4 regions of the Paenibacillus sp. P4_E11 genome follow, and region 4 is predicted to be linked to each of the others. Evidence: riboswitches for the same ligand, from Rfam matches in the RefSeq annotation. Region 4 holds a riboswitch; each other region holds the start of a gene.
The links. Region 4 has a riboswitch for cyclic di-GMP ahead of AC1DWB_RS27550 (serine hydrolase domain-containing protein). Riboswitches for the same ligand answer to the same signal wherever they lie in the genome.
Positions count from the first base shown of each region.

Region 1: another riboswitch for cyclic di-GMP. It lies ahead of AC1DWB_RS06060 (hypothetical protein); the one in region 4 lies ahead of AC1DWB_RS27550 (serine hydrolase domain-containing protein).
Region 2: another riboswitch for cyclic di-GMP. It lies ahead of AC1DWB_RS06540 (hypothetical protein); the one in region 4 lies ahead of AC1DWB_RS27550 (serine hydrolase domain-containing protein).
Region 3: another riboswitch for cyclic di-GMP. It lies ahead of AC1DWB_RS09085 (hypothetical protein); the one in region 4 lies ahead of AC1DWB_RS27550 (serine hydrolase domain-containing protein).

Region 1 covers NZ_JBFUIX010000009.1:57,982-65,573, reverse strand. The annotation lists gene AC1DWB_RS06080 (DUF2161 domain-containing phosphodiesterase) at 62-796, opposite strand; gene AC1DWB_RS06075 (PrkA family serine protein kinase) at 1,169-3,064, shown strand; gene AC1DWB_RS06070 (cold-inducible protein YdjO-related protein) at 3,150-3,314, opposite strand; gene AC1DWB_RS06065 (class I SAM-dependent methyltransferase) at 3,606-4,412, shown strand; cyclic di-GMP riboswitch class I at 4,497-4,580, shown strand; gene AC1DWB_RS06060 (hypothetical protein) at 4,669-4,878, shown strand; gene AC1DWB_RS06055 (hypothetical protein) at 4,980-5,183, opposite strand; gene AC1DWB_RS06050 (hypothetical protein) at 5,378-5,587, shown strand; gene AC1DWB_RS06045 (hypothetical protein) at 5,818-6,066, shown strand; gene AC1DWB_RS06040 (VanZ family protein) at 6,079-6,624, shown strand; gene AC1DWB_RS06035 (ATP-dependent DNA ligase) at 7,132-7,592, shown strand, end outside.
Region 2 covers NZ_JBFUIX010000010.1:35,655-43,246, forward strand. The annotation lists gene AC1DWB_RS06530 (glycine-rich domain-containing protein) at 1-660, shown strand, start outside; gene AC1DWB_RS06535 (YjcZ family sporulation protein) at 825-944, shown strand; cyclic di-GMP riboswitch class I at 1,120-1,204, shown strand; gene AC1DWB_RS06540 (hypothetical protein) at 1,280-1,570, shown strand; gene AC1DWB_RS06545 (molybdopterin-dependent oxidoreductase) at 1,853-3,208, shown strand; gene AC1DWB_RS06550 (lipoate--protein ligase family protein) at 3,355-4,338, shown strand; gene AC1DWB_RS06555 (alpha/beta hydrolase) at 4,604-5,332, opposite strand; gene pdhA (pyruvate dehydrogenase (acetyl-transferring) E1 component subunit alpha) at 5,656-6,744, shown strand; gene AC1DWB_RS06565 (alpha-ketoacid dehydrogenase subunit beta) at 6,748-7,592, shown strand, end outside.
Region 3 covers NZ_JBFUIX010000016.1:38,529-46,120, reverse strand. The annotation lists gene AC1DWB_RS09110 (aminotransferase class I/II-fold pyridoxal phosphate-dependent enzyme) at 1-1,272, opposite strand, end outside; gene AC1DWB_RS09105 (NUDIX hydrolase) at 1,769-2,248, shown strand; gene AC1DWB_RS09100 (pyridoxamine 5'-phosphate oxidase family protein) at 2,576-3,202, opposite strand; gene pdxR (MocR-like pyridoxine biosynthesis transcription factor PdxR) at 3,316-4,848, shown strand; gene asd (archaetidylserine decarboxylase) at 5,273-6,061, opposite strand; gene AC1DWB_RS09085 (hypothetical protein) at 6,195-6,443, opposite strand; cyclic di-GMP riboswitch class I at 6,514-6,620, opposite strand; gene AC1DWB_RS09080 (acetylxylan esterase) at 6,706-7,592, shown strand, end outside.
Region 4 covers NZ_JBFUIX010000112.1:5,050-12,641, reverse strand. The annotation lists partial or broken gene AC1DWB_RS27555 (lamin tail domain-containing metallophosphoesterase family protein) at 1-2,570, opposite strand, end outside; gene AC1DWB_RS27550 (serine hydrolase domain-containing protein) at 2,948-4,495, opposite strand; cyclic di-GMP riboswitch class I at 4,766-4,851, opposite strand; gene AC1DWB_RS27545 (phytoene desaturase family protein) at 4,858-6,156, opposite strand; partial or broken gene AC1DWB_RS27540 (sigma factor) at 6,200-6,586, opposite strand; gene AC1DWB_RS27535 (FAD-dependent oxidoreductase) at 6,561-7,064, opposite strand; gene AC1DWB_RS27530 (FAD-dependent oxidoreductase) at 6,982-7,592, opposite strand, start outside.

The sequences.
Region 1 (7,592 bases), on a different contig from region 4:
GCTTTGCAGCAACGAAACGCCGCCGCCCCCCCCTGTAGGGCCGGAAATCGACCGTGCAGCATCAATCCCGCGCCACCGCCGCAGCAATGGCCTTGCCCGAGAGCATATGCGCGACGATGTCCGCGTACTGCTCCAGCGCCTGCTCGCCTGCGTCGGTCAGGCGATACACGCCACGCTCGACGCGGGCGAACCAGCCGTAGACGTTGTCCCGCAGCAGCGGCTGCACCTTCGCGTTCTCGGTTCGCTCTCGCAGCTGCCGAGGGCTCGAAGGTCCGCTCTGCTGCAGACAATACGCACAGTAGAGCGCCTTCTCGCGGTAGGCCGTGACGAGCTTGCGCTTCGTGCTGCCGCCCACGTTGTAGTCGCCGGAGCGCTCCTTGAACTCGTACAGCAAGCGAGTAGCCTTCACCTTACTGCGTCGCGGTGTGTAAGGCTCAGGATGACAGAGCAGCTCGACCTTCGGTTTGCGCCTCGAGTAGAATCGCACCGTGATGAGGCCTAGTCCGAGCATGCGGCACAGTCGGGATAGCTCGGACCACTTCAACTGGTGCGGCGCCCTTCCCGTGGCGGGCAGCTCCACAGCCAAATACACATTGTCGGCTTGCTGCAGCCGATCGATTCCCTGAATGACGAGAGGTAGATTAAACGTTTTCTTCAGCTCAATAATGATAGGCGGCTCATCCCCGCGGATTGCCACCATATCGCAATGCTTGACCTCGCCCTTCACCTCATAGCCTAGCGTTTCCCAATATGTTTTGACAGGAAGATAAAGCTCGGTTTCGCTTTGGATCGCCATCCTGTTCGTCCTTCCTTTACTTGTTCGATGTGTCATATTTCCTGACAATAACTCACGATCATTATACCATAATTGCAAAGTTGAGCTTTCTTCAAGCAAATTTTTGGGCAACTTCGCAGGGCTTGATGCATATGGATGTAATACACTGCTAATCTAAACCCCAGCGTCAAGAAATCCGCAGTCAACTGCGGTATCACTAAGAATACGGAGTTGTATCAGAATTGACACAGAGTTGGCTCGCACTCGGTACACAATCGGCTTGCATTGGTTTTCATGATGGTCTTCAGCATCGGCTTACAACTAGACATACAAAAGGGAATAGCTCAGAACAGGAAAGCGCGTTTAGCCGTGTACAGATGAGAGGAGGGCACCATGGACATTTTTAAACGGATATCGGAGCACCGTCGGGAGCAGGAACAAGCCGCCTGGAGCGGTACGTTTGCCGAGTATGTCGATCTTGTCAAAGCCAATCCCGGTGTAGCCAAAACCGCGCATTCGCGCGTGTACGATATGATTGCTTGGCACGGGATAACTGAGGAGAATGGGCGGAAACGATACAAGTTTTTTGAAGATGAAATATTCGGGCTCGATCGGACCGTTGAGAAGCTCGTCGAGGAGTATTTCCATTCCGCAGCCAGACGCCTCGATGTGAAAAAGCGGATCCTGCTCCTGATGGGGCCGGTCAGCGGCGGGAAATCCACGATTGTGACGATGCTGAAACGTGGGATGGAACGTTATTCCCGGACGCCGGATGGGGCGCTCTATGGGATCAAAGGCTGCCCGATGCATGAGGAACCGCTGCATCTGGTGCCAGCCCAGCTCCGTGCCGACATCGAACGCGAGTTAGGCGTCAAGATTGAAGGCAGCCTCTGTCCGTCTTGCGCGATGCGGCTCAAAACCGAATTTGGCAGCCGGATCGAAGAGGTCATGATCGAACGAATCTTCCTCTCGGAAGAAGAACGAGTTGGCATCGGGACGTTTAGTCCATCCGATCCGAAATCGCAGGACATCGCCGATCTCACGGGCAGCATCGACTTCTCCACCATTACGGAATTCGGTACGGAGTCCGATCCACGGGCTTATCGTTTCGATGGGGAACTGAACAAGGCCAATCGCGGGCTGATGGAGTTCCAGGAGATGCTGAAGTGTGACGAGAAGTTTCTGTGGAACTTGCTATCGCTCACCCAGGAGGGCAATTTCAAAGCAGGTCGGTTCGCGCTCATTTCTGCCGATGAGCTCATTGTGGCCCATACGAATGAATCCGAATACAAGTCGTTCATCTCCAATAAGAAAAACGAAGCGCTCCAGTCGCGAATGATCGTGATGCCTGTTCCTTACAACCTGAAGGTGTCGGAGGAGGAGAAGATCTACCGCAAGCTCATCCAACAGAGTGACATGAAGCACATCCACATCGCCCCTCACTCGCTAAAGGCTGCTGCGATCTTCTCTGTCATGACGAGGCTGAAGGAGTCCAAGAAGCAAGGGATGGATCTGGTCAAGAAAATGCGCCTGTACGATGGAGAAACGGTGGAAGGCTTCAAGGACGCCGACCTCAAGGAGATGCAGAACGAGTATATTGAAGAGGGCATGACCGGCATCGATCCACGATATGTAATCAATCGGATATCGAGCGCATTGATCCGGCAAAATCTTGAATTCATCAATGCCCTGGACGTGTTGCGTGCGCTCAAGGACGGGTTAGATCAACATCCTTCTATCACGAAGGAAGAGCGTGAGCGGTATTTGAACTTCATCTCCGTAGCCCGCAAGGAATACGATGAGCTGGCGAAGAAAGAAGTGCAGAAAGCGTTCGTCTATTCGTACGAGGAGTCGGCCAAGACGCTGTTCAACAATTACCTGGACAATATCGAGGCGTATTGCAACTGGCAGAAGATCAAGGATGCGTTGACCGGTGAAGAGATGGACCCGGATGAGCGACTCATGCGTTCGATTGAGGAGCAGATCGGGGTGTCAGAGAATGCGAAGAAAGCGTTCCGTGAAGAGATTCTCATCCGCATGTCGACATATTCCCGCAAGGGCAAGAAGTTCGAGCACGGCAGTCATGAACGGCTTCGTGAAGCAATCGAGAAGAAGCTATTCACGGACTTGAAGGATATTGTCAAGATTACGACGTCGACGAAAACGCCAGATGAGAACCAACTGAAGAAAATCAACGAAGTAATCAAACGACTCGTTGATGAGCATGGCTATACGACCGGTTCAGCCAATGAGCTGCTGCGCTATGTAGGAAGCCTCCTGAATCGCTAAAGAACCCCACCAAAATAAAAGTCCGGAGCTAGCTGAATGTCAGCAGGTTCCGGACTTTTTTGTATGCTATGAGGTCGTAATGCAGTTAAGGACGCTTCCTTGGCTTGGGCGTCTTAGCGAGCTTGGGTAGATGCTTGAAGCTGCGAACCATCTTCCCCTTACACAACGGACAATCTGGTGAAGGTGATGAAGCGAGCTCCTCGCGAATCCATGCTTTGCATTCCTTATTGTTGCACCTGAATATCGGCATTGGAGTTAATTCTGGTTTTGCTGTCTCTGTTAACAAATCAATATACCCTCCCGAATCAATAAACATTCCTATGGCACTGTAACAGATATCAAGTTTCATTACAAATAATTAATAATTCCAGCAAGTCCGACGAAATGAAATCGAGTGAGGTGCAGGAATTATTATGTCATCCTATTATAGGAATTACCTATTAATATTAAAGCTTCTATATATTAGACGTATAACTGGACTGGGATCATAATGAAACCAACAAGTAAAGAATTAGATCATTTAATCAAGGGAGCTGCTATTATGGAAAAGAAAGCAAGTGTGGATCAAGGAACAACGAGCATCAACATAAGTCAGGTATGGAACTCGAGGCTTTATGACAATCAGCTGGGCTTCGTCTCGGAGTACGGCAAGGGAGTCGTGAACTGGCTTGATCCCCAGTCCGGCATGAGGGTACTTGATCTGGGCTGCGGTACCGGTGATCTGACTGCTCTGATCGCCTCATCAGGCGCGGAAGTAGAAGGCATGGATGCATCGGCGGAGATGATTGCTGAGGCTAGGGCCAAGTACCCTGGCTTGCCATTCGAGGTCGCCGATGCACAAGACTTCCGCACATCACCGTCCTATGACGCCGTCTTCTCGAATGCGGCGCTGCACTGGATGAAGCGCCCGGCGGATGTGATCCGCGGCGTCTGGGATGCGCTGCGGCCCGGCGGCCGCTTCGTCGGCGAGTTCGGCGCGAAGGGCAACGTAGCGCACATTGCCACGGCGCTGGAACGGGCCGTCACGAGGCGCGGTATAGATGCCATAGCCTGCAATCCTTGGTATTTCCCGACCGCAGGGCAATATGCCACACTGCTGGAAGATCAGGGCTTCACGGTCGATCGTCTCGTGACTTTCCAACGTCCGACGGCATTGAATGACCGCGAACATGGGCTTCTCCATTGGATCGGGATGTTCGGTGGAGCCTTCACATCAGGGTTGACGAACGAACAGCTGGAGACGGTTTATCAGGAGATCGAACAGGAAGTTAGGCCAGCATTGTATGGAGAACAGGGCTGGATGGCGGACTATGTGAGACTGCGATTCGAGGCCAGGAAGCCGAAGTGACAACATGAATAACAAATAGTCCGATATGCCTATTAAACAAGGGCGGGAATCTATGATACTATAGTCTCTGGTTGGTAGTACATTAGCATGATTTGGCAAACCCGATCGAAAGACGGGGACGCAAAGCTACGGGTCTTCAGCGCAAGCTATGACAGCCGGGTTGCCCTCTAGCGGATCTTATGAACGCTGTCATATGGGCAGCGTTCTTTTAATTGTTTAGCAATGCGACAACATCAGTGTCAGGGGGTGCTAATTAATGGAAGAAGTGAAGCAGTTGAAGACCGATTTGCATCGATTAACTGTCGAATTGATTGGAAATTGCGCTTACAGCTCGATGATTTCTTCGAATATTGAATTCAAGACCCCGATTTACTGTACGAAGTTCACTGGCAAGATGAATCCGACTTGCGTCGATGTTTCAACTTGTCTCGCTTGTCAGGAATACAAAAATGGCTTGGCCCGATAACGAGCGAGAGTTGTGGAATACGCACCTTACATAATAGAAGCCCGGACTCCATTGTCCGGGCTTCTTATTCGTCTTCTTAGATTGTTAGCACAAGTACATCATTACTTGTTGACAGGCACGGCATCCTGGAAGTATACCTCTAGCGTTATACCACGTTCGGAAATTTCTTTGGCGATGTCAATCCCAACATAGCGGATGTGCCAGGGCTCGTAGTTGTAACCGGTAATACTCTCTTCCGCCGCAAGCAGTAACCAGAAGTGACAGGCCGAGTAAGGCTCGACAGCCGATGATTTACGAGTAAACAAGTGCGGGGCCTCCCATTACTCGGATGATGCAAGCATTATATCATGATTCGTAGGAGGCTTGATAACCGTACGATCCGCATCTTGTGCCGCGAATTCGGGATATGTAATATTTGATTCCAATTGTGTTAAGGTAGCATTATGTTAGCAATTGGTCGTATGATGAGAGAATGATTCACAATTAGGAGGTAATACATATGAGCATCGTCCGAATGCCGACTTGTTATTACCGACAGCATGATGCAGATTTCAGTCTCCAGATTCCTGCAGGAGGGTTTGGCGGCTGGGCCAAGACAGATTATGAATTCGATCTGAACCGTTCGGCAATCGTTGTGATGCACGCTGGTGCGTTCGGGACACCCGAAGAGTCTTCAGGCAGATACCGCTCTGTTGAATACTTGACATGATCGAATGAAATTGCCGCGATGGTGTTCCCCACTCTGCTGCAAGCGGTGCGGAAGGCAGGGATGAAGGTGTTCCATGTTCTCTTCCCAGGAGACTATTACCAGCAGCTTCCCGGCTACAGCCGCGCCATCTCAAACAACTGTTGAAAAGAGGGGCACCGAGCCGGATTCTTACCTCAGACGGATTCAGAAATTCAAGAGTGAACATGTGTTCCCTGGAATTCATCGGCAATATGACATCGATCATCACGTATATCGGCTTTGCCATTGATGGGTGTCTGTTGTCCTCTCCTGGTGGAATGCTGGACATGTCCAGACGAGGACTTGCCTGCTCCGCGATTAGAGAAGCCGTTACGGCCATTGAGACGAAAGAGTCGGCACCCTATGAAGGGGCGAAGGCCATTGCACTTTGGCGGATATCGATCCTATTCGGCTTCATCTATGAACTGGACGACTTCATAACCGCGATCCGAAGCGACTAACGAGATTTCTACATGAATGTGATTGAAGATTGGCTAGCTAGCCAGGAAGGGGACGACATGCAAAGGAAGACAAGTACAACCATCAGGTGGATACCAGCCGTCCTTATTATGGCTGTTATCTTTTATTTCTCCTCCCAGCCTTACCATCAGCAAGACCTCAGACCGAAGCTTCATAAGTTGCTTCCTGAGCAAATGATCTCCGAACAGTTCTCCAATATTGAGTTTAACTATGCCGGTGAGACCGTCAGCATAAATCGCCTTGGGGTACCCGGGTTTGTGGAGTTTTTTATTCGCAAGGGGGCGCACCTATTCATATACTTCTGTCTGGGAGGGACTGTGGCATTTGCACTAGGGCATATGAAACGGCGGGGACTGCTGTTTCTGTACAGCCTGCTGATTTGCTTCTTGTATGCGGGATCAGACGAGTTTCATCAGAGCCTTACCGGGGACCGTACGCCCTTATTGATAGATGTGGCGGTTGATACGCTCGGGGCCGCAATTGGAATCGGGTGTATGTTGCTCCTGTTGTTGTTACATGGGAAGATAGTCAAGAAGTAGAGACTGGTCGATTCATTGTTGATTGAAGCAAAAACAGCCGTTCCAAGTGAAGGACCCCCGTTGTTCAACCCAATAGGTAATTTAGGTTACGGCTTGATCCAGGTCTTCTACCCTGTTATATAGCGAACGTTCGGCATAAGAATCTCTAAGCTTAAGTTGCTTAATGAGTTCCACAAATGCCTCAGATGAAAGAGTGATCTACGGATAGCGTTGGGTTGATGTCGGGTTTATGGTTATTTTCGGATCACTCTTCCTCCTCCCCGAGATTATACAGCGGTTTAGGGATATCAAGTGACAATAAATAATATCTGTCCGAGAAACAGGCGGGGTTAGTCCCTGGCTGTTCTTTTTTCTTTGACAAGAATACTTATATATGTAAAAGGCATGCGTCTCAGTCATGTGGAATTTTATTGCCCTGCTTCATAATTTAGGGCCTCCTTTATTATTTCCACTAACCCCCAATACCTCTCAAAAGCCTATAGTGGTACGATTACACTGGTGATGATTATGTTTATTTCCCCTATGCTACTCGAAACAGCCAAAAACCCATTTACACATCCAGACTTTATATTCGAACCGAAAATCGATGGACATCGGCTGCTGCTCACCCGCCAGGACGGGAACTCGCGGTTGTATACTCGCCATAATAATGATTGTACTCTTCAATACCCAGAACTTTACGATCTAGCAGAGGACGACATCTTACTTGACGGAGAGGTCGCTTGCGTCGATCAGTCTACCGGCGTGATTGACTTTGAATCCGTGATGGAGCGATTCCAGGCGCGCAAGGCTGACAAGGTGCTCCGGCTATCGGCCACGCTGCCGGCCAACTACATTGTGTTCGACATCCTTCGGTACCGAGGGTGGGACGTGCGCGGTTGGTCGCTCATGGAACGAAAGGAGCTCCTTGCCAGCATCGACTTCGGGAACCCGCGGATCAGTGTCGTACCTTACATAGAGCGGGAAGG
Region 2 (7,592 bases), on a different contig from region 4:
GACTGGGTGTATGCACAGCTGTTCGTGCCGATGACTTATAGTTCGCGTATATGGCAAGGGTTTTTCCAGGGACCGCTCGGCATAGATCATATTGAAGAGTTGGAACGGCTACAACCGGATGCCTTGAAACAATCATTGTTCAATGGAAGATCAGTGGATATGCATCGCGAAGTCGAGCTAACCGTCGACTGGTTGATCCGGGAAGCAAAACGCCAAATCCAGCAAGCATACCTTAACAAACAATCTAATCTGCAGAATCAATCATTAGGAAGCAGCGGGAGAACCGAAGGATTCGGAGGTARGGACTTCTCTTCGATTGCAGGTGCGATGCTCTTGTTCTCCGTACTCCAGCCGACCGATTACGCGAAGCAGATGAACGAGATGCTGAACGAACAGAAGCGGGCGGCAGAATCATCTACCGATACAATGGCTGGTGATGGGGCGTACAGCGATATAGTAGGCAACATTGAAATAGATAACGACTCTAGTGATCAACAAAGCCATGATGCCAGCGGTAATGAATCCGATCCTGGTTCAGATAGCAGCGGGGAATGGTTCGGCTACGGGTCGGACGGCGGGAGCAGTGGTGGCAACGATAGCAACGATGGTGGCGGAGGAGACGGTGGCGGAAGCGAAGGGTCAGGATCTTCCTCAGACTGACGACGCCATACCAACTATCATGGACATATACAAGTCATGGAATGGTGAATACCATTTATTGTTTTGGGAAAACAGGCATATATCCAATCCTTCCCCTCCCTACCTTCATACAGTAGTTAGTGTGGTGCAGCCACAGATATTGTAAGGCAGAGAGGAGACTGAATATGGGATTCGTTGGAGGCGTTGGTGCAAGTTGTGGAGTAGTTAGTCCTTTTTCAAGCGTTGGTATTGTATTGGTATTATTCATTCTGTTGGTAATTATCCTTCGTTCTTGCTTTATTTAATACGGCTTGAAGGACGATCACCGAGGAAACCGGGTCCCTGCCCGGTTTTTTCCCTGTATGGAAGACGAATAGTGACATATTGAGTAGTAAAATAGGAATAAAGAACGATGTACAAGGACGCACAATAGATTATGCTTGGTAAGCAACTATAGAAATTACGACAAACTTCGAACATTCTCGATAATGGCAAACCTGGCGAAAGCCAGCGGCGCAAAGCTACAGGGGCTACAGCCTTCGGGTCAAGCCAGCCAGCTACCGAAAGAGGGTTGGAGTTTTTTTATTCATACCTCGAACGGCTTAGCGATACGAATTAGGGATAAAGGAGATGATGGATTGTGTACGGCGAGACAAGTGTGGCCGAACAAGGGTTTTATTTCAAGGTAGGCGGCGATTTTTTTGGTATGTATCACACGTCTGAAGGACCTAAGTTATTTTTTAACCGGGACAAGTACAAGCTGAATGATAATTGCTGGGATGTGGAACTTGTCATCGGGCAAAAAAACAGTCTGTTCACGTTTTATTGGAAAGGGGAAGTGAAGATTTCATTTCGCTGCTCCATGCATCACGAATCGATCCTATCGTTGTTCCACTTGCTGCAAAATAAGACAGCACGTCGATTCGCTTAAGACTCAGAAGGGAATGCCACTTACATAGAGCGCCACTCTTGTCTGTGCCGACGGACACGCGTAGTGCTTTTTTTGTGCTGTAAAATCTAGGGCCCCCCGCAAAGTAATAGGAGTTTGCTTCAAAGGCCTCACGTCACTTTCCACTTTTGTGGGGTTATTTTGCCGCTTGACGGCCTTTCGTCACGTTCTTATTTGCTATACAATGGAATTAATAATTGAACTCGGCACATATCAAGGTTGGACGGCGAATACCAGGCGATTGATGATAAGGAGCGGAGTCTAATGAGGTTATGGGACTGGTGGAGGAAGAAGTCGTATGGCAAGAAGCTATCGGTGCTGCACACATGGAATGCCTGGTTAGTGCTGCTGCTCGCCGTGACCGGGATCATCCTGTTCATTCCTTCAATCAGGGGCGAGCTAGGGGCCGTACGGGTGTGGACGAAGCAAGCGCATATCTGGCTTGGTGTATTGTCGGCTCTGATCATCCTCATGTACATGCCGCGTATGATCCGGCACATTCGACAACTGCGCGGCAAGCCTGAGCAGCAGTGGAACCTTGGTGTTGTACTAGTGCTGCTCGCGGGGTGGATTATATCTGGCATAGTTCTGTGGCAGTTCCGCCATTTTCCAACGACTTGGACGAACACGATGCTCGTTGTACATGATTTGTTCACTTGGGTTGGCGTGCCGTATGCCATATACCACTCCGTGACGCGCAGCAGATGGTTGAAGATGAAGCGTCCTGGTGCAGTGCTACAGCGTGATCGACAAGATGGAGCCGCACGTCGGGAGACTCCGCGTCAGCCCATCTCGGCCAGCTCTGAATCGGATGTCAGCGGCAGCGCCAAGACATGGTCACCTTCTCCCCGCTCACTCACGGATAAGCTGCGCGACGTCATGTATACTCGCCGCACGTTCATTCGCTGGAGCTTCGTGGGGTTGCTGGTGCTGCTTATCGGGCCCAAATTCGCCAGATGGCTATTCGGCGGAGGTAGTGGAGGGATCGACCTGGCGAAGTACGATCCGAATCAAGACGGCAACCGGATGCTCCCGGCTCCGCAGCCTCTTCCTGACTCCGTGGTGCCGCTTGGCGGAGGGAGTCAAGGCGAATATCGCATCTATAGTGTAACGCCGATTCCGGCGTTCTCCTCGGATGATTGGAAGTTCACGATATCCGGCTTGGTGGATCGACCACAATCCTGGGATTGGAAGCAGTTCATCGATTTGAATCGCAGTGTACAAGTAAGCGACTTTCACTGTGTAACCGGGTGGTCGGTGTATAAGAACACGTGGGAAGGCATTCCGCTAGCTAAGCTGCTGGAGATGGCAGGTGTTCAGTCAAGAGCGAAGTTCGTCAAATTTTATTCCGGCGACGGCGTGTACACGGATACGCTGACGATGGCTCAGGCTGCACTGAGTGATGTAATGGTTGCAGTATTGTTGGATGGTAAACCAATTCCCCAAGATCTCGGTGGGCCAGTCAGACTGATTGTTCCGAAGATGTATGCGTATAAGTCGGTCAAGTGGTTGCAAAGCATTGAATTGATCGACAAAGAACATATTGGCTACTGGGAAGTGCGAGGGTATGATACTGACGCATGGGTCCCCGGTTTGAAGCCCAAACAGGGCAACATCTAAACCGCCTTATTTAGAAAATCTCGAACCGGATGCTGTATTCCTTACAGCTATTGGGTATCGAGGTTTTTTTGCGTTCATTCAAGTTGATTTCTTTTTGTATAGAAATCACGTAATATGGAGGAGTTAAGAAAGGAGTACGACTACATATGGCATCCAGAAGTGAAGATGAAACCGAACAACACAACAAGGAACATAGTTTGTATATCCACGACACTAGCGCAAGGACGCTTGTCGGTGACATATTAATCCCGTTCGCCTATGACGAGCTCATGTGCCGCAAGGTCGGTGAAGGCGCAGCTCCTGTTGCCCACGTCTGGCGTCATGAGAAGGCATTGGTGCTGGGCTTGCGCGACCGTCGCCTGCCTATGGCGGAGCTGGGCATTCGCTGGCTTAGCGCTCAAGGCTATCAAGTTGGGGTTCGCAACTCTGGTGGGGCGGCGGTTCCGCTGGATCCTGGTGTACTGAACGTCTCGCTTATCTTACCGAATGCGGTGGGCAAGCCGAACTTTCGGGCTGGCTTCGAGCGGATGCGCCAGCTTATTACTGAAACGCTTCAACGGTTCGGTGTAGATATCGAAGCGGGTGAAGTAGCAGGTTCGTATTGTCCGGGCGACTTCGATCTGTCTATCGATGGGCGGAAGTTCTGCGGCATCTCGCAACGCAGACAGCAACACGCTTATGTCGTGCAAGCTTTCGTTGTTGTGGAGGGCCATGCGGAGCGTCGTGCGCAAATGGTGCGTATGTTCTATGAGATGGCGACCGGCGAGGAGAATCCTCAAGGTATCGACGAGGACGGAGCAGGAGCTGCTGGAAATGCGGGAGCGGAGGCAAGAGCAACAGGAGCTAGTACAGGAGCAAAGCAAGAAGTAACAGGAGCTAATGAGTATGATCAGGTTGGGGAAGACGGCGGTACAGACACAGGGTTGGCTTACCCGAGAATTCAGTCCGGAACGATGGGTAGCCTAGCCAACCTTGCCAGCGGTAAAGGGATCACGATTCGCACATTCGCCTTAGCTCTGCAGCAAACGCTGCAGCAGTGGGGGGGCTTGACGACTCGACATCCGCAGCTACCATCGATGGACGAGCTTCAGCAGAAGGCGGCGGATTTGAAGTTGAGGTATGACAGTTGATGGGTTTGCCCTCAGTGACTGGTGTGAGTTAGACGGAAAACCCGTCTAACTCGCACCAGCCAAGGCGGAAAACGATGAGATAGACGGAAAACCCGTCTAACTCTACCCAAGCCAAGGCGGAAAACCACGAGATAGACGGAAAATCCGTCCATCTCGCCCAAGCCAAGGCGGAAAACGATGAGATAGACGGAAAATGCGTCTAACTCGCCCAAGCCAAGGCGGAAAGCGCGGAGATAGACGGAAAATCCGTCTATCTCTACCCCAATTAACCCAAGAAATGATGTAGAGCTTCCGGCAGCTCAGTCTGCCAAAATCCCCAGATGTGCTTGCCATCCTTCTCCAAATACGTCAATCGTGTATGTCGCTCCTCCAACAGCTGTCTCGAGATTCGGTTCGCGGCCAAGAAGTCGAATACCCCGCTGTTCGTCTCCACACTTTCCTCCTGCAATCCGATCAGCATGTACAGTTCAAGCGAAGACAAGTCGCTTTCCAAGCGCAACCGATCTTGCGTGCTGGGAAGAAACGCCCCGGACAACGTAAGTACCCGGGAGAACAGGGCCGGATAATCCAACGCCAAGTGCAGCGATACCGTCCCGCCGAGCGAGTCTCCCGCCAGCACACGAGATTGCGTGTTAGGTCGAGCGGGATACTTGTCTTCAACGAACGGGACGAGCTCTTCCACGAAGAATCGGCAATAGGCTTCGAACCGCGTACCCTCAGGCGCATATTCTTCAGTCCGCACCGCCTTATCCACGTCTACTGCGACGATGATGGCAGGCTCCAACCCCTCATCTAACACAAGTCGTGTCAATTGAGTCACGATCCGTCCAAAATTAATAAAATCTTCACCGTCTTGGCAGTATATTACGGGGTAAGTCAACAGCTCGTTATATCCCGGGGGGAGCGCAATTCGAACAACCCGTGTTTGATGAAGATGCAGAGAGGGTATGTGTTCCTTAACGATCGTGCGTTTATAATAAATGGATTGATCCATAGCGAAGTCTCCTTCTGAAGTCCAGCCTAGGGACTGAATTAATAGTAACCTGGAGTTATTTCGTTGATTTTGGCACAAAATAACCGAAGTAAATCAGGAAAACGGATGGAATCAAGGAACAATCAAGAAGCAAGCAGGGAAAGTTGTCACTAGCTTTTTTGAAAACTGTACTATATAATGAGTATGCCCTGTTATACTTGATATTATCGAGAAATACACGTTCCATAGGTACAGTATTACACAGTTTAGTGGAACAGGTTATGTAATATACTATAACAGTTTTCAATTCAGGCAGCAAACAATTCTAGTTCGAGGTGATCGCCATGAGCAAATCCTTATCCGAAGTCAGGATGGAAGACATTCAACCGTTGACGATACTTTCCGCTGACGGAACCGTAATCGATCAAGAAGCCGTTCCCCAACTAAGCGACGAACAATTGCGTGAGCTAATGCGCCGCATGGTGTTTACCCGTGTATGGGATCAGCGTGCCGTAAGCTTGAACCGTCAAGGACGACTGGGCTTTTATGCACCAGTATCCGGGCAAGAAGCTGCGATGATCGGCAGCGAGTTCGCATTAGTGAAGGAAGATTTCGTATGTCCAGGTTACCGGGATATGCCGCAGATCGTATGGCACGGGTTGCCTATGTATCAGGCGTTCCTGTATTCCCGCGGCCACCAGCATGGCGGGCAAGTGCCGGATGACGTGAATGTGCTTATGCCGCAAATCATTATCGGTGCACAGATCGTTCAAGCTGCCGGTATTGCAATGGGCTTCAAGAAGCGCGGGTTGAAAAATGTAGCGATTACGTATACCGGAGACGGCGGCTCATCGCAAGGGGACTTCTACGAAGGCATGAACTTCGCAGGTGCATTCAACCTCCCGGTTATTTTTGTCGTACAGAACAATGGTTATGCGATCTCCACTCCACGCGAGAAGCAATCCGCAGCCAAGACGATCGCACAGAAAGGTCTTGCCGCCGGAATTCGCAGCGTACAAGTGGATGGCATGGACGTGCTCGCGGTGTACAAAGCAGTCAGTGAAGCAGCTGAACGTGGACGCAATGGCGAAGGTCCTACTCTAATTGAAGCTATTACTTACCGATTCTCCCCGCACTCGATGTCCGGAGATGATCCGACTAAATACCGTACGAAAGAAGAAGAAGCGGAATGGGTGGAGAAAGATCCAATCGGCCGTTTCCGTAAATATATGGAAAGCAAGGGACTTTGGACAGAAGAAGACGAGAACAAAGTCATGGAAGAAGCGAAAGAAACCGTTGCTGAACAGATCAAGAAGGCAGAGTCCACGGAGAAGATGACCATACCTGGCTTGATTGACAGCATGTTCGAAACACCAACACAGCAGTTGGAAGAGCAGAAGGCGGCCTATATCGCCGCAATGGGGGGAAAGTAAGCCATGGCACAGATGACGATGATTCAAGCGATTACGGACGCGATGAGAGTAGAGCTGGAGCGTGATCCGAACGTATTGATTTTCGGAGAAGACGTAGGGAACGTCGGCGGGGTGTTCCGGGCTACGGAAGGCTTGCAGAAGCAGTTCGGCGAAGAACGCGTATTCGATACGCCGCTCGCAGAGTCCGGTATTGGCGGGTTGGCCATCGGTCTTGGCGTTATGGGCTTCCGTCCAATTGCGGAAATTCAATTCATTGGGTTCATGTTCGAAATGATGGACTCCATCGTGGCACAATCGGCACGGATGCGTTTCCGTTCTGGCGGCAAGTACAACAGCCCGATCACGTTCCGTACTCCATTCGGTGGCGGTGTTAAGGCACCTGAGCTTCACTGCGACAGCCTGGAAGGCTTAATGATTCAAACTCCGGGGATTAAGGTGGTATGTCCGTCCAACCCTTACGATGCCAAAGGTTTGTTGATCTCAGCTATCCGTGATAACGATCCTGTATTCTTCATGGAACACCTCAAGTTGTACCGTGCATTCCGCGGCGAAGTTCCTGAAGGAGAATACACGATTCCGATCGGAAAAGCGAATGTTGTGCGCGAAGGTACGGACGCAACCATTATTACTTATGGCGCAATGGTGCACACTTCCCTCAAGGCAGCGGAAGAGATTGAGAAGTCTCGTGGTGCGAAAGTGGAAGTCATTGACCTGCGTACATTAAGCCCGCTTGACATTGATACATTGGTAGAGTCGATCAAGAAGACAAACCGTGCTATTGTCGTACAGGAAGCGCAGAAGTCAGCTGGTGTAGCTGCAGAAGTAATCGCCCAGATTAATGAGAAAGC
Region 3 (7,592 bases), on a different contig from region 4:
TTGGTGGATCAGATTGAACAGATCCTCCAGATGCTCGACCTCGATGCAAGAGAATGCAACACGCAGGTCGGTCGTACCCAAGGCGATCGTGCCGATCCCGTATTGGTTCAGCAAGTGAACGCGGAGCGTCTCGGCGTCAACGGTGGTCAGCTTCAGACACATGAAGTAGCCGGAGTTGAACGGGTAGTAGGTCCAAGCGCCTTCGAATTTGCCACTGTCGAGCAGCTGCTTCACTTTATTGGCGCGGCCTTTCATAATGTCGAACTTCTCTTGCTTCTGCGCTTCGAAGTCCGGTGATTGCAACGCATGCAGGACGAACGTCTGCGAGGGGTGCGGGCCACTCGAGATCGTGGCACGAATAATGCCAGTCGTCTTCTGCTCTAGCGCGTTCAAGAGCGCCTCACTCTCGGAAGCGTATGTGATGAAACCGACGCGGAAGCCCCACACGTATTCTTCCTTCGTAGCACCGTCCACCTTGACTGGCAAAATACGCGGGTGCAGGTTGGCCAGTTGGCCGAACAGCGATTCTGTGACGGAATCTTCGAAGAACAAGCTGAAGTAGGCGTCATCAGTGACGGCAACGATGTTGATGCCGGCTTCGGCACCGGCGAGCAAGGCGGCGACGATTTCTTTGCCTTCCGCCGGAGTCGGCGTATAGCCAGTCGGGTTGTTCGGGAAGTTCAGTACGACTATCGCTTTGCCTTTATTGCGTTGGGCCAGAATGGCTTCGCGCAGGGCATCGGAATTGAATTTATTCTGCTCATTATAGAGAGGGAAGTTGACGATCTCAGCTCCACGGCGAACGCCGAAGGTCAGCTCGTAATTTTCCCAGTTCTTGTCGGGGAATATAACCGCATCGCCCGCATCGGCGAATAGATCGGCAATGATGCTCAGTCCATGTGTCAGCGCGTTCGTGACAACCGGGTTCCCGAAGCCTTTGCCTTGAACGGAAGGGTTCTCGGTAATCATCTTGCTGCGCCAAGCTTTGCGAAGCTCTGGCTTGCCCGCAGGCGGGGCGTACTCGTATAGATCTTTGGGCGAATAAGCGCTAAGTGTATCTTGAATGGATTTCAGGTGCATCGGCTGACCGTTCTCGAGGGCAATCCCGATTGTCGCGTTATAGGTTTTAGCCTTAACCTTAGCTTCGGCCGATTGGCTCAAGATGCCTTCTTTGGGGAAATAAATCGCTTTGCCTAGTCCTGATAGCATGTCGAATACATGTGTGTTCTCTCTCTGAATCGTTTCATTAAGCTGCTTCACCATTGGGTTCATTTGAATCAAGTCATCCTTCCAATCGTATAGTTCGACTTTATGTCGCTATTATATCACTTGTGAGGAGGAGCGTCACCACCGAGTGCACTTCATGTATAGAAGTCTGAAAACTTACCGATACAAGCAATTAGAGAACAAACAGGAATTTCTTTCCGTGCCCGTGTAATGTACAATAGAGAAAAGTTGGATTATGACAGAGGAGATTAGAGGCTGTCGATACATAGCGCACACATGAGTGGAAATGGAAAAAGAGGATCCCGGCGAGTTGGCTTGAACCTCCATACCGCTAGACCCCTTAGCCGATCCAAGGAGGTTCAAACAAGATGTTAGAACTTACGGGGCCCCCGCAAAGTACTAGGAATTCACGACAGAGCATTGTCTTCACTTTGCGGGGTATACTTAGGGGTCCTTTTTCACTTGGAACGGCCGTCATAGCCTCAATCGACTATGAATCGACAGCCTCGATTATGTCCTTTTTGTCCGAAGGGAGCATGCGATTATGAATCCGAAACTTAGAGCGGCGGGTATTATGCTCCGGCAAGGCCGTTCGGCTAATGATCGAGCGGGAGAGCGAGAAGTGCTCGTGCAATGCGATGAGGACGAATCGTTCTATCGGTTCGCCGGAGGCACTGTAGAGTACGGAGAAACCGCATCCGAGGCCATAATCCGTGAGTTTATGGAGGAATATGACCTTGAGGTCGTAGTGGGGCCTTTGCTGGTCGTGAACGAACATTTTTTCCAATATTATGGCAAGGAGCACCATCAGGTTACGTTGATTCACAGGTGCGAGCTGCTGGTTACGAACGATATTCCCGAACCGTTGTGGCACAAGGAGCATTCCTCGGTTAAGTTGGTGTGGCGCTCTCTATCTCAGTTGAAGAAACGGCCGGTCTATCCGGAAGGCATCTTCGCTATGCTGGAGCAGGAAATTCCGGCGATCACGCACTTGGTGACGGGCCGGGGGTATAAGTCTTGAGCTGAGGCGATGGGCTGGAGGGCTGAAGGGCTGAAGGGCTGAACGGCCAATAAGGGAACTGAGTTCCCTGTTGGCCTTTTTGTTGTACGCGAATATTGCGAGAATAGCAAATTAGTGGAGAAAATTTCCGCTATTGCTGAGAAGATCGTTTTTTTACCTGAAATAACGGATGAATTTTCCTTTATTTTTATTTTTGCCTTCGCTTTTGGGATTTAATATAAAAATAACGGATGAATTTTCCACTATTTGAGTTCATGAATCGTCTTCTATCTGGACCCCATATCGCTGCACATTCCTCGATTTGATGAGAAGTTAGACAGCAGTAGGCTAGGTTTTGCTACGATGTGCGGGGCAGTAGCGGGCCATCAGCTCGGCGGTTTCCGCATCCATCGGCTTGTCCCGCTGAAGCAGCTCATTGCGGATATGTTCATTTTTCGCTTCAGGCAGGTTCTGACCGAACTTGAACTTGGCCGATAGGTGCTCGGGGGTGATCCGCACAACGGCCACACCTTTTACCCGTGATGCGTAAGCAGGAATGTTTGGATCAATTGGGTCATATCCGCCCTCTGGCTGAAGCTTCTCCATCAGAGCAGATAGGGCTTCCGCTTTTTCCGCCAAATCCACCACAACCGCCGCTTTCCCCCGAATCAGAACGGATTTGAAATAAGCTGTCGCCGGGCAAGCGAATACAGGGTCCGAGTAGTAAGATGGGATTATTGCATATTCCTTGGCCACACTGAAGCTGACACGCAGATCTTCCCCGAGCGCCTCCATTTTAAGCCCGATTTTGCTGCCGTATACATAAATATTGCCATTGGTATAGGCGAAATTTAGTGGCACCAAGTACGGATACTCCCCATTGTGCAAGCCCAACACCCCGAAGCTCATTTCTTGCAGGAACGACTCCGTCTCCTCGATGGATGCCATATCAAATTCTTCTCTTCTTACGACGATCACCCTCTCCTTGTTTGTCTTATCTTATAAAGTGGATTGACAAATAAAAAGCACCAATTATGATGGATTTGAATGGACCACTTTTTGCGGCGGATAAGTTAGGGGAGGATTGAATGGAATTTCATATCCCATTTGAATTGAATTTGGAGACACACCGCTACAAGCAGACGGCGCTGTACTATGCACTACGGGAAGCGATCTCAAGCGGGCGATTGGAGTATGGAACCCGATTGCCGTCCAGCCGTGATCTCGGTCGTCAATATGTGTTGTCTAGAGGCGTTGTCAATCAAGTGTACGAGCGGCTCGCCGCTGAAGGCTATGTGGAGGCGGAGCCGGGGAGCGGGACGTATATTCGGTTCCGGCAAGCAGCCGCTGATGGGGAAGTCGGGGATCCTATGCACATTCGACTGTCAGACTGGGGGAGCCGCCTTGGCCAACTATCTCAGCCATCGCGAAGAGAGGGGCGGGCGGGTGATACTGGGTTGAGGCAAGAAGAACAGGGTGGCAGTCCGTTGGAGCATGTGCGAGAGCTCCACAGCGGGGACATAGTGTTCGATTTCGGCCAGGTTGAGCCTGTGCCGTTCCCCGCGCCTGAATGGCGCCGTCTTCTGTACGCGGAAGTCCGCGAGAAGACGGAAACGCCGGGCGCGACCGCCCCCACGCAAGGCTATTTGCCTCTGCGCGAGGCAATTGCCCGCCACTTGAAGCGGGCGCGGGGCATTACGGTGACGGCGGACGCGATCGTCATCGTCAATGGGTCCATGCAAGCGCTGGCGCTGACCGCGCAGCTGCTGCTGGACGCTGGCGAGCCGGCCGTGATCGAGAATCCCGGTTACACCGGGATTGTCTCGGCCGTCCGCGCCGCCGGCGGCGTGCCTGTCCCTGGCCAATTGGACGGCCAGGGGCTGGTGATCGAGCCGTGGGATGCCCGGCTCGCGTTCGTGACGCCCAGTCGGCAATTCCCGACTGGGACGGTGCTCAGCCTGCCTCGTCGGCAGGCGCTGCTGCAGTGGGCCGCCGAGCGCGGCGCTGTCATCGTCGAAGACGACTATGACAGCGAGTTCCGCCACCATGGGCGGCCGATTGAACCGCTAAAGGTGCTCGACCGCGCCGGGCGCGTCGTCTATGTCGGCACCTTCTCGCGAACGATGCAAGCGCAGCTGCGTATCGGCTACGCCGTATTGCCGAAACGGCTCCTGGAGCCGTTTGTTCGGGCGCTGCGGCTATATGAGCCGTACCCCGCATCCCTTCTGGAGCAGCGGGCGTTAGCGCAATTCATGGGGAGTGGCGGCTACGAGCGTCATATGCGCCGCATGGGCCGAGTGTATAGTCGCCGATTCGAGCTGTTCCGGCGGCTGCTCGATCGTGAGTTGGGCACACTGTTCGAAGTCGTGCCCTCCGATGCCGGTCTGCATGTGTTCGCCCGCTGGCGCGGTGACGAGGCCAGCTACGAACGATACCAGACACATTGTAAGCAGGCGGGAGTTGTATGGGGAGATGGAAGGAGTTACTTTTACGAAAATGCATATGCTAGCGCGTGTTTCATATTCTCCCACTTATCGGAAGAGCGAATTGAGGAGGGAGTGGAACGGATGCGTGTGGCGGCTATTGTATATCGGCAAGCGGAAGCACATCTTGGAAAGTAATGAATTGTCTACTTCAAGCACAAAACGGTGCCGTCCCTGTACAGGATGGCACCGTTTTGTGCTTGTTCGATGGCATTTGTGCTTCTGATTGTACTTATGTTACTGCTCGTCTTTAAAGGCAGTGCCGAGCGAGCTGTAACATGAAATATGAGGCTGTCGATTAACTGTGGACAAGGGAAGTGGAGAGTGAAAAAGAGGACCCTGGCGAGTTTTGGCTTGAACCTCCCACCGCTGAATCTCTTATACAATCAAGGAGGTTCAAACAAGATGTTTGAAACCCGGGCCCCCCACAAAGTACTCGGAAATACTACAGAGCTTAGCTTCACTTTGTGGGGATGACTAAGGGTCCTTTTTCACTCGGAACGGCCGTCTTAGCCTCTATCAACAGTTAATCGACAGCCTCAATATCCGCACACCGCCCGCCTTACTTATCATGCAAAGTACCGAGTGATTCGCCCATCTTGACTTTAGAACCGACCTGCAAGTCGGCTCGAGGGGTCAAGATTCCGGTCTCGGTCAACAAGACGACCGTCGAGCCGAATTCGAAGTACGCAAGGTCGCCGCCTCGTTCGAGCCGATCAGGCAGCGCTTCCGAGTAGCGGATGCTGCTCACATTCATCGCACCGACCTTCACGACCGCGATCTCTCCGTGCTCATGCTCGATGTAGGTGATCAGTCGCTCGTTGCGGCTCAGCACGCGTCTCATCTGCGTTAAGCCAAAATCATTGACAGGATACACCTTGCCCGGCACATGTTCTTTTTCCAATATAAGGCCCGAGACAGGAGCATGGATCCGGTGATAGTCGGTCGGGCTCAAGTAGAGGACATAATAGAATCCGTTCTTGTAGTTCACCATACGAGGCGACTGGTTGAGCAGCTCCTCAATCGTATAATCCTGCCCTTTCACGTTCAGGAGTTGACCGGACTCGATCCGTCCGATACCGGTAATCAAGGCATCGACCGGACTGACCAGGGAGTCGACTGCTTCATGAATCGGCCGTAAGCCTGGCTTCAGCCTCCGCGTGAAAAATTCATTCAGCGAACGATACTCACTCACCGCCTTCTCTGCATCATCCAGTCGAATACCATACAGCTTGGCGAAACGGGGGATTAGCAGACGGCTCACGCTCGATTGGGCGAATGCACCGGTAATGCTGGAAATCCATTTTCGGGAGGATAGCTCGGTTAACAATCGGAAAAAGGCTTGATTCATCATTTTCGCTGGGAGTCACCTGTTTCTTCGTATCAGTAAGTTCATCAGCCTTATATTGACACAGAAGCCGCTCTAAATCAATAAGCACCCTAACAAAAAACGACCCATTCTGGGTCGTACTACCTGTTTGTTTCTACAGGTCATTTTCCACTTTTGCCCACCCTTCATCTGGAACAGGCAATCGCTTCTTCAAGTATTCTTTACAAGTAAGGCAAGTTGTAGCATTAACGCTGATTGGTGTTGAGTTTCCTGAAAACTTGATGCATTGAATGGGTGTCTTGTCATCGGGGTCGAGGGCGATTTCAACGCAGAATCGGCAGTTGGCTACGAGCTCTCTCGTAACCGACAATGTCAGATGTTTGATCCGGTTCAATTCATCCATCGAGAAGGCTCCCTTGCGCTCAGGCATCATTGAAAAGAACAGCCGCTACCGGTGGCAGCGACTGACTCGAATGAGCAGCCCGGCTATCATAGAACCTGAAGTCTGTACCAGACGTCCGGCTCGGAAGACCCGTGGATTTGCGTCCCCGCCTTTCGGACGGGTTTGCCTTTTATCAATATTTACGAAACATCAGGAATATAGTACCATATGGAATGAGAACTTGTCACTAATTGTAAAAAAGGACGAATAAGGAGCTGTTAGTATGCCATTGGTCGATATGCCCTTAGCACAACTACGGGAGTACAAGCCTAGCTTGACGAAAGAAAAGGACTTCGATGCGTTCTGGGAACAGGAATTGGCGAAGTCGAGCGCGATCCCATTAAATGCCCAGCTCACTCGGATCGATTATCCGGTCGCATCGGTTGACGGATACGATATTGTGTATGATGGTGCAGACGGAACGAAGGTGCATGGCTGGTATGTCGTGCCTAAGGAAGCGCTTGCAAAACGGCCGATGCCGGTTATCGTACGTTACCACGGCTATAGCGGGAGTCGCAGCCGAGTCTATGAATTGCTGCAATGGTCAGCTATGGGTTATGCTTCGCTGACTGTGGATACTCGCGGTCAATCCGGTCTCACGCCGGACCGTGCTTCCTACAGTGCCGGAAGTGTAGGCGGGCATATGACGAAAGGGATTCTGGACCCGAATGAATATTACTTCAAGCAAGCTTACTTGGATTGCGTACGTGCGATTGATTTCGTATGTTCGCGTGAAGAGATCGACGCTTCCCGGATTGCGGTATGCGGGAACAGCCAGGGCGGCGGATTGACGTTAGCCGTAGCGGGGCTTGATTCTCGTCCGAAGGTAGCTATGCCGGTGTTCCCTTACTTGTGTAATTTTCAAAGATCGGTCGCCCACCACGGAGCCGGGCCTTACAGAGAAATTATCGACTGGTTCCGCCGTTACGACCCCGAGCATGAGAAGGAAGAGCAAGTGTACCGCACACTCAGCTATTTCGATGGGATGAACCTCGCTACTCGGATTAAGGCGAAGACACTGATGGCGATTACGCTGCAGGACTTGATTTGTCCGCCTTCTACTTGTTTTGCCGCCTATAACCATCTGTTAACTGATGTGAAAGAAACTAA
Region 4 (7,592 bases):
TTTAGCGCATCTCCTGTCGGATCCTCAATCTTTACCTTCAATACAGGATTCGTGGAAACGTCGGCGGATTGATCCGCAGGACTTACCAGATGCGGCGGACGCGGATTTTCTTCCTCGCTTGTGAAATTCACTTCTTGAACCGCCACATTACCAGCGTTATCTTCGACCGTCAGCTTCAGAAGATGCGACCCTGGCTGTAAATCCACAGCACGCAACGAGGATGTGTCCACGATAGGGGATCCATCCAATGTCAGTTGAAGCTTCTTCACACCGGAGCCGCTATCCTTAGCAACATAGCTAAGGGGAATGGTTCCTTTGTAGCTTTGATTGTTTACCGGGGAAGCAACCGATAAGACCGGCAAAGTGTTATCCACTTGAACCGTCACTTGAATGGGAGCCAATGCATTCGTTGCATCCGTTAAAGTTAATTGATGGCTTCCATCCTCCAATGGGGTCGTATTCCAGTCAACCAACAACGATTTAGCCAACGCGGCTGGAACGGACATATTAAAATCTTTGGATAACACGGCTGTAGCCGGATTTGGCGGAAAGCCGTCACCTAATTTAATATTTTGAGTAGCCGGTACATTCGGATCGGTTATTGGGGTCCCGTCACCCAAAACTAATCTCATATTGCGAATTGTAAAATCATCGTGGTTGTCTGCCAAGTCATCCGGAGCTACTGTATTGCCCGATCGTACAGTGATTTTATTCATACCGGCATGTAATACGTTGGTTGGTACCGGCACTTCACATATAGCATATTGCATGATATCCTGTGTGATCGTGTAAATGAGCTGGTCGTTTACGTATACGCCGTTCTTGTATCCCAGGGATGCTTCTATACCGCTGCCTTCAAATACAATTTTAGCCGGGAGAGTTAGAATAGTTCCAGTATTCGTTACGGGTTGACTATCGATCTTCAGTTGCAAATCCGATTGACTTCCGCCCATCCCTTTCACTTGTAGGTTGCCGCGTACGTACTGATTGTCACTTAGATTCAAAGAGAGCTTGTCTGGTTCTACTGGTACTTTCACATGCGCTTTGTAATTGGTGTTTGTCGGAACACGTGATGTTTTATTTTGTGAATCCTTCGCCGTAATGTAATACTCCAACTCGGTCGTATTCTGAAGCGCAGACTGTGGAATTACTGCCTTATAGATAAGCGATTGAAGAGCAGTCGGCTGCATGATAATATCTTGAAAATATTGATCCTCCGCATCCGGATTTGTACTAAAGGACAATGTGACGTTTTGAGTCAGGTTCTCATCGTATACATAGGCCGTTACCGTTAAATCCATTTTCTCCGTACTCGTAATCGGCGTATGAATAATATCGGGCGGGAGATCTACAGTTGCAGAGCCCGGAGCAGTCGGAACTTGGGAAGGCTTTACTACACCCGGCGTCGGGACGTCTGCTAGTCCAACCAATTGCATAACCGTGGTACGATCCTCCGGGAATTTGTATTCAATACTTTTTCCGTCAGGAGAACCTTCCGTGGTCGTATATGTAGCACGCACCACTTCTTGATCGCTGTTGTTCGCAACAATAAGGGTTCGGGTATCATTGTTGGGCAATCCACCTTTTGTCGATACGATGGCAATACCGCTTTGGCGCATTTGGAGCTTATAAAAATTCAAGAAATCAACTAGGGTTAAATTTCCATTAGACGTTGCATTCTGGATCCAAACAATCAACGTGGAATGCGGCTGAATAATCTTATCTTCTGTCAAACGCCAAGTTTCCTTCGAACCGTCGAGAGCCAGACTCGTAATCGAGTAGCCCGTCGGTGAAACGGGATTGTCAGAGTTATTATAGAGCTCAATAAACTCAAACAAGTCCGGAGCCGGACCGGCCGGGTTCGTCACGAGCTCGGTAATGAGCAGATCCGGTACGTCCGTAGTACCCCCCGGCGAGGCTGGAATAGGTGGTACTTGCGATGGATCGACGGAACCCGGAGTTGGATCAACGTTGCCGAGATTCTGCATATTGATGGAACCGTCCTCAGGATATTTGAAGATGTCCGCTTTCCCATCCAGCGCTGCTCCCGGCGCTGCAGTATAGACATATTTAGCCTTAACCATGTCTCGGTTGTCTGCTTTATTCACTAGCGTAATGGTTCTGGTGTCGGTATTGATCATCCCGCCGTTTGAGTTAATCGACGTCATATTCGTATTGGCTGGAAGATTGTAGAAGGTTAAGAAGTCTGTATTCGTTAACAGACTATTTTGTGCCTGGGCATTGGAAGCAATATTACGAACCCACACAACGATCGATTGATAGGGCTGTACCACATTATTATCGCTAAACGTCCAGTCTTGCTTCCCTCCATTGGGAGCCACATTCGTCATCGCGTAATTCTGCATCGAAACAGGTACATTTGAATTATTATAAAGTTCTACAAATTCATATAAATCCGGTGCTGCACCTTTCGGATTCACGACCAATTCGGTAATGAGCAGGCTTGGAATCGAATCACTTGCACCTGCTGCCGTTACCCAACTTGTGTTCGGCGTCAACATCATGATAGCAAGAATAAATGCTATCCATTTCTGATAAAATCGTTTCATTGTGTGCCTCCTGATAGTCTGGTAGATCAATATACTATAACAATGAATGATTTGACCTGTGTTATGTAGGTATGAAGGTTTTATTAACGTACTCAAATCTCTTACATAAAAATAGCCCAAGCGGAAACCGCTTGGGCTGGCAAATTAATGTGACCTTTCAAATACTACTTCCTAACAACAACACATAGCATTCCACATGACTCGTATGCGGGAACATCCAAAATCGCCATTCATGCGACCTGTTTCACACAGATGGCCATGTGGATTGCTTTTCGATAGATGTTGAATCAGTGTCTAAAACAGAGTTGCGGTGTCCGGGCCAGAAAGTCCACTTGCCCAGGATCAGCGTAATGGCCGGTACGAGGAAAGAACGATTCTCAACATTTCAACTTTGATGTTTTTTCATGCGAAATCGACCGAACCAACCGAATAAATTCCATGCTTCCCTTCAGTGCCATAAGTACAGCCATTATCTTCAGCCAAGGGATTACATCCGGCTGAAAGATTGTTGCAATATGCCATACCGGCACAACTTGAGTCATACTCAACATCAGGACAATAAACAGACCTGCAAAATCCAGGACAATTCTTGATATAACTTTGATAGATATTTTAGTATGGCCAGAATTGTCAGGACTCCACGGCCCAAGACAGCGCTTCGCAGTTCGAGCGGTCGTGTATAATAACCATGCGCTGAGCATGAATATTAATCCATTTACGAGCAAGTATTTCTGCGAAATGCTTAGACCAGATCCTCCAATCGGTTGTTCATTCAGTAAGTTTATGACCCCGGAGGCGATGTGGGTAGTCGTAATGACGTGTGTTTTGGGCCAAGCAGCATCGATCGCGTCAAGTACGTTAGCGAACACGATAACTCCCAGTTTTTGTTCCGGAACAATATAAGTTTGGGCTTGGAAGCCTATCGAGCCACCCGGCTGACCGATAACCGGTAAACCGTTAATGTGATCTGTCATCCAACCCATGGCGTACGTTCCCGGAACAGGTTCGGTCTGCATAAGTCGTATGCTTTCCGAAGAGAGCACGGAATCATCTTCAAATCGGCCGCCGTTCATTTGGGCAATCAAGTATTGGCTCATGTCCTTCGCACTGGAATAGAGGTAACCCGCCGGCGAATCCCCTGCAATATAAACATAGGGGCCATGATAGGCAGCGTTGTACCCCAATATCCGACGGTAGGGCGTAGCCAGTCCGTTAACAGTTGCTTCATCGAGCGTCATAAAGCTGTTATGCATTGACAGAGGGCTGAAAATATGTTCCTTCACATAGTCGCCATAGGACTGGCCGGATACTTGTTGCACAATATAGCCAAGCAGTACATAATTTGCGTTCGAATACCTGTAGGGATGTTCGGTTTGATTGGTTTGCTTTAAAAACTTTTCCGCATAAGACAAGGCGTTTTTCTCTATAGCGTTTTGATATCGATCGTTGACACTTGCCAGCGTGTTGCTAAATGTTGAGATTTGGGTGAACCCGCTTGTTTGATTAAGTAACTGACGTACAGTAATGGACTCTGCACCGTTATACTTAGTGGGGATATAGCGCTGTATAGGTACATCTAAGTCAATTTTTCCTGCTTCGACAAGTTGCAGAACGGCCATAGCAGTAATCGACTTGCCGATCGAACCTATTCCGAAAGGGGTTTCAGGTGTTACAGGACGACCCGATGAATCAGCTTGACCGTATCCCTTAAGGTAAAGAATACGATCCCCCTGTACAATCCCGAGAGCCAGCCCCGGAAGACGTTGTCGTTTCATTTCACGAGCAATATACGCATCCACTTCGGAGAAAACTGAAGTTCCAGATCGCTCTTCTTGCATACTACCATCGCTTCGCGCTGAACCGAATAGGGGGAAGATGAACAGACCACACAAGATTATTACTATAAATCTCATTCTCATTTCCATCCCACCCATCCCTAGTTATCTTTCTGTTAATAATTTCAGGGAAATGTTGAATGTCAATTTCATCTTTATGAGTATCGTGTAGACCAACGAATCAAAGAAAACGGGCAATAGTATTGTTCAAGATCCAAATCAATCGATTCGATGAGCCATTTCTTGAGGTTCTCATTCCCTTGGATATAGTAGATTTCCAAAAACAGCTGCTCTTTAGATGTATAATAGTTATAGAAAGTTCCAACACCAAACACGACCCCATAGGCCGTGTTTGGCAGATTGGGTAGCCCGGCGGTCATCACTTGAACAGTGAGAAGATCCGTGGCTTTGCGTCACTGCCTTTCGACAGTTTGCCGCTTTCTTCCTGTCACTCACACCAATATGGTTTCCCGCCCACCCTTACGGCCCGCCCCCATATCCTTTAACACGCGCCGCGCCGCACGTCTTCCGCTTGCCGCCGCAGCATCTGCCAAATTTTCTCCATGGGTGGCCCAATCTCCCGCCACGTAAAACCCTGCAATTTCGGGTACGGCTGGACCTGGAAATCGATCTTCCCTGCCTAAGTGCATATAGTCGTAGGCTGCAACTATGTTGGGGAGGTACTGCCTAGCAACGACTTCCTTCTGCCAGCCCGGTTGGATCAAGTCCAATATTTGTTCGAGGAGTCGTTCGTCAGCTGTTGGATCCGTTCCACCAGTACCATTATATTTAACAATGTGTACCACCGAAGTGCCATCTTCACTTAATCGAATAAATTTCGATTGATTCACGAAGTATATGGGTTGATCAACACCCAAAACGGAAAATCGATTTGGTACTGGAAGCCGCTTCAAAGAAAGAGTCAAACTTGCCGCCTGAATGACACGAGCCTGTTCTTTCCAACGTAAAACAGAATTGCAACCCGCATCTCCTAAGAGCTGGGAGGTTACTACGGGTGGGGTGGCGGAAATCACATGCGTGATGTCCATCTCTTGGCCGTCAGCAAACTTTATTTTACGAACGGCTCCATCATGCTCGATTTCCGTAACGTTTGTTCCTGTCATCATGGAGACGCCTGCCCGAACTGCTTTTTCGTAAAGCTGATCAACTAAGGTTTGCCAGCCATCCTGCACATAGACAATGCTATTCTTTTTCATCGCGCGTGCCATAGAACGTATGACGGGGCCAGCCAATTGGTGATCTGGGGCTTGTGAGTACGTTTGTAACCTGAATAATGCGTAAAATATATGACGAACCATCGGATCGCGAAGTTCTTGTTCAATCCAACTCCGCAGACTGATAGCCGGCACTGAATCGGCATCGATTTTTCCAAGTTTGGTAAAAAACTTTAACAACTCCATCTTACCTGACCAGCTTATGTTTCGAGAGATAATAAATTTAAGCATAGGGGTTACCTTATTGTTCCATAGAACCGATACGTTTACCGAAGGAGATCCCCCTTCCATTCTTATACCTAAATCTTGAAAGATTTCATCCACTGCCCCTCCCCTGACTATTGCATGATTGCCAAGATCGAAGATAGCCCCGTTTTTCTTGACAGATATTGCCCGACCACCAAGTTGGCTGGCCTTCTCGAAAAGGACAACGGACTTACCTGCTTGGGCCAACTCAATCGATGCCACCAAACCCGCAATGCCTCCACCAATGATTGCCACATCAAACTGTTTCATCCAACATACCTTCCTTCGCTCGGCATAATCACCGATAGATCAATTCGAAGCCCAGCGCCTCACGCAGGACGAAAACCGCCCGCTCTGTCGGCGTCAGCCTCTCCAACAGAACAAGCATGGCGTAAGACAGTAGATCACGGCGGACGACCGTCGTCTCGAGCGTATCCGCCTCCGGCGTCCGAATCGGCTCGGGGAGCCACGGACCGACGTACACTTCCCTCCTCCTCCGGGCCGACTTCTGCAGATCGAGGCAGCGATTAGTTACCATTTTGCACAAATACGCCTTCGGCTCCTCCAAACGTTCGGGATGAACGTCATACGCCTTAAAAAACACGTCCTGCACCACATCTTCCGCGTCTGCCGCAGAGCCTGTCAACTGATAAGCCAGCGTGAACAGCAGTGCTCTAAATTGATCGTATAGTTTCTCCATTCGCCGTATCACCTTTTCCGGGCCGTTCGAAATATTGCAATCTTGGTCTCGTTCGAAGCTGACTGGCTAAATCCCATGCCAGTTTCTTGATTTTCCACCCAAGCTTCCCCGTTATGATAATATCAAGTCCCCATTTGCGTGCCCACATCAATCCGCGATTTTCCCCCAGGCCGATGGCAAAGGCATCCATCAAAGATTTGTGAACCGGCGCGGAACGGCCCTCCAGATCGGCAATCACGATTTTCCCCAGTTGGAGCGCCTGAAATCCGCCTTCCTTGCACGTCATCTGATCCGCCTTGCCAGTCGTCGGATCGACGATTCTCGCACAGTCGCCAATGCTGTATACACCCGGCATCCCTTGGACGCGATAACATTCATCCACCAGTACCCGGCCATCAGAAGTAAGCGGCAAGCCCATACCGCGAAGGACCGGATTCGGAATCAGACCTAACGTCCATACACATAGGCCAATCGCCATTGCTGAGCGTCACCGCTCCTGCTTCCTCCCGCATCGCCTTACGATTGTGAAGCACTGTCACACCACATTCGCTGAGCGTCTGATCCAACTTCCGTCCAACTTTCTCAGGCCCTTCCGGGAACAGCCGCCCCTGTGCATTCAGCAAATAGACGGAGGTATCGGACGAATTCAGCCCTAGCGCCGATGCTTCCTTCCGAATGGCTAGCGCCAGCTCGGCGGACGTCTCCATACCGCTGATGCCTGCTCCCGCAACCGCGATTGTCATCAGTCGCTTTCGTTCCTCAGGGTTCGTCTCGCCGGCAGACTTCCACAGATTGGCACGCCAGCGCTCCCGGATGTCTGCCGCGGTTTGCGGGTCGGTCAAGGCGACGCCGCCCTGATCGGGATCCGGTCGCCGAACGATGCTGCCGACCGCCACGACTAAAAGGTCATAACGAATTCGGGCATCATTTCCTTGCGCATCCTCATATCGAATCTGTTTCCCTCCACTATCCACGGACGTAACCGTACCTCGCACGAATTCGACTC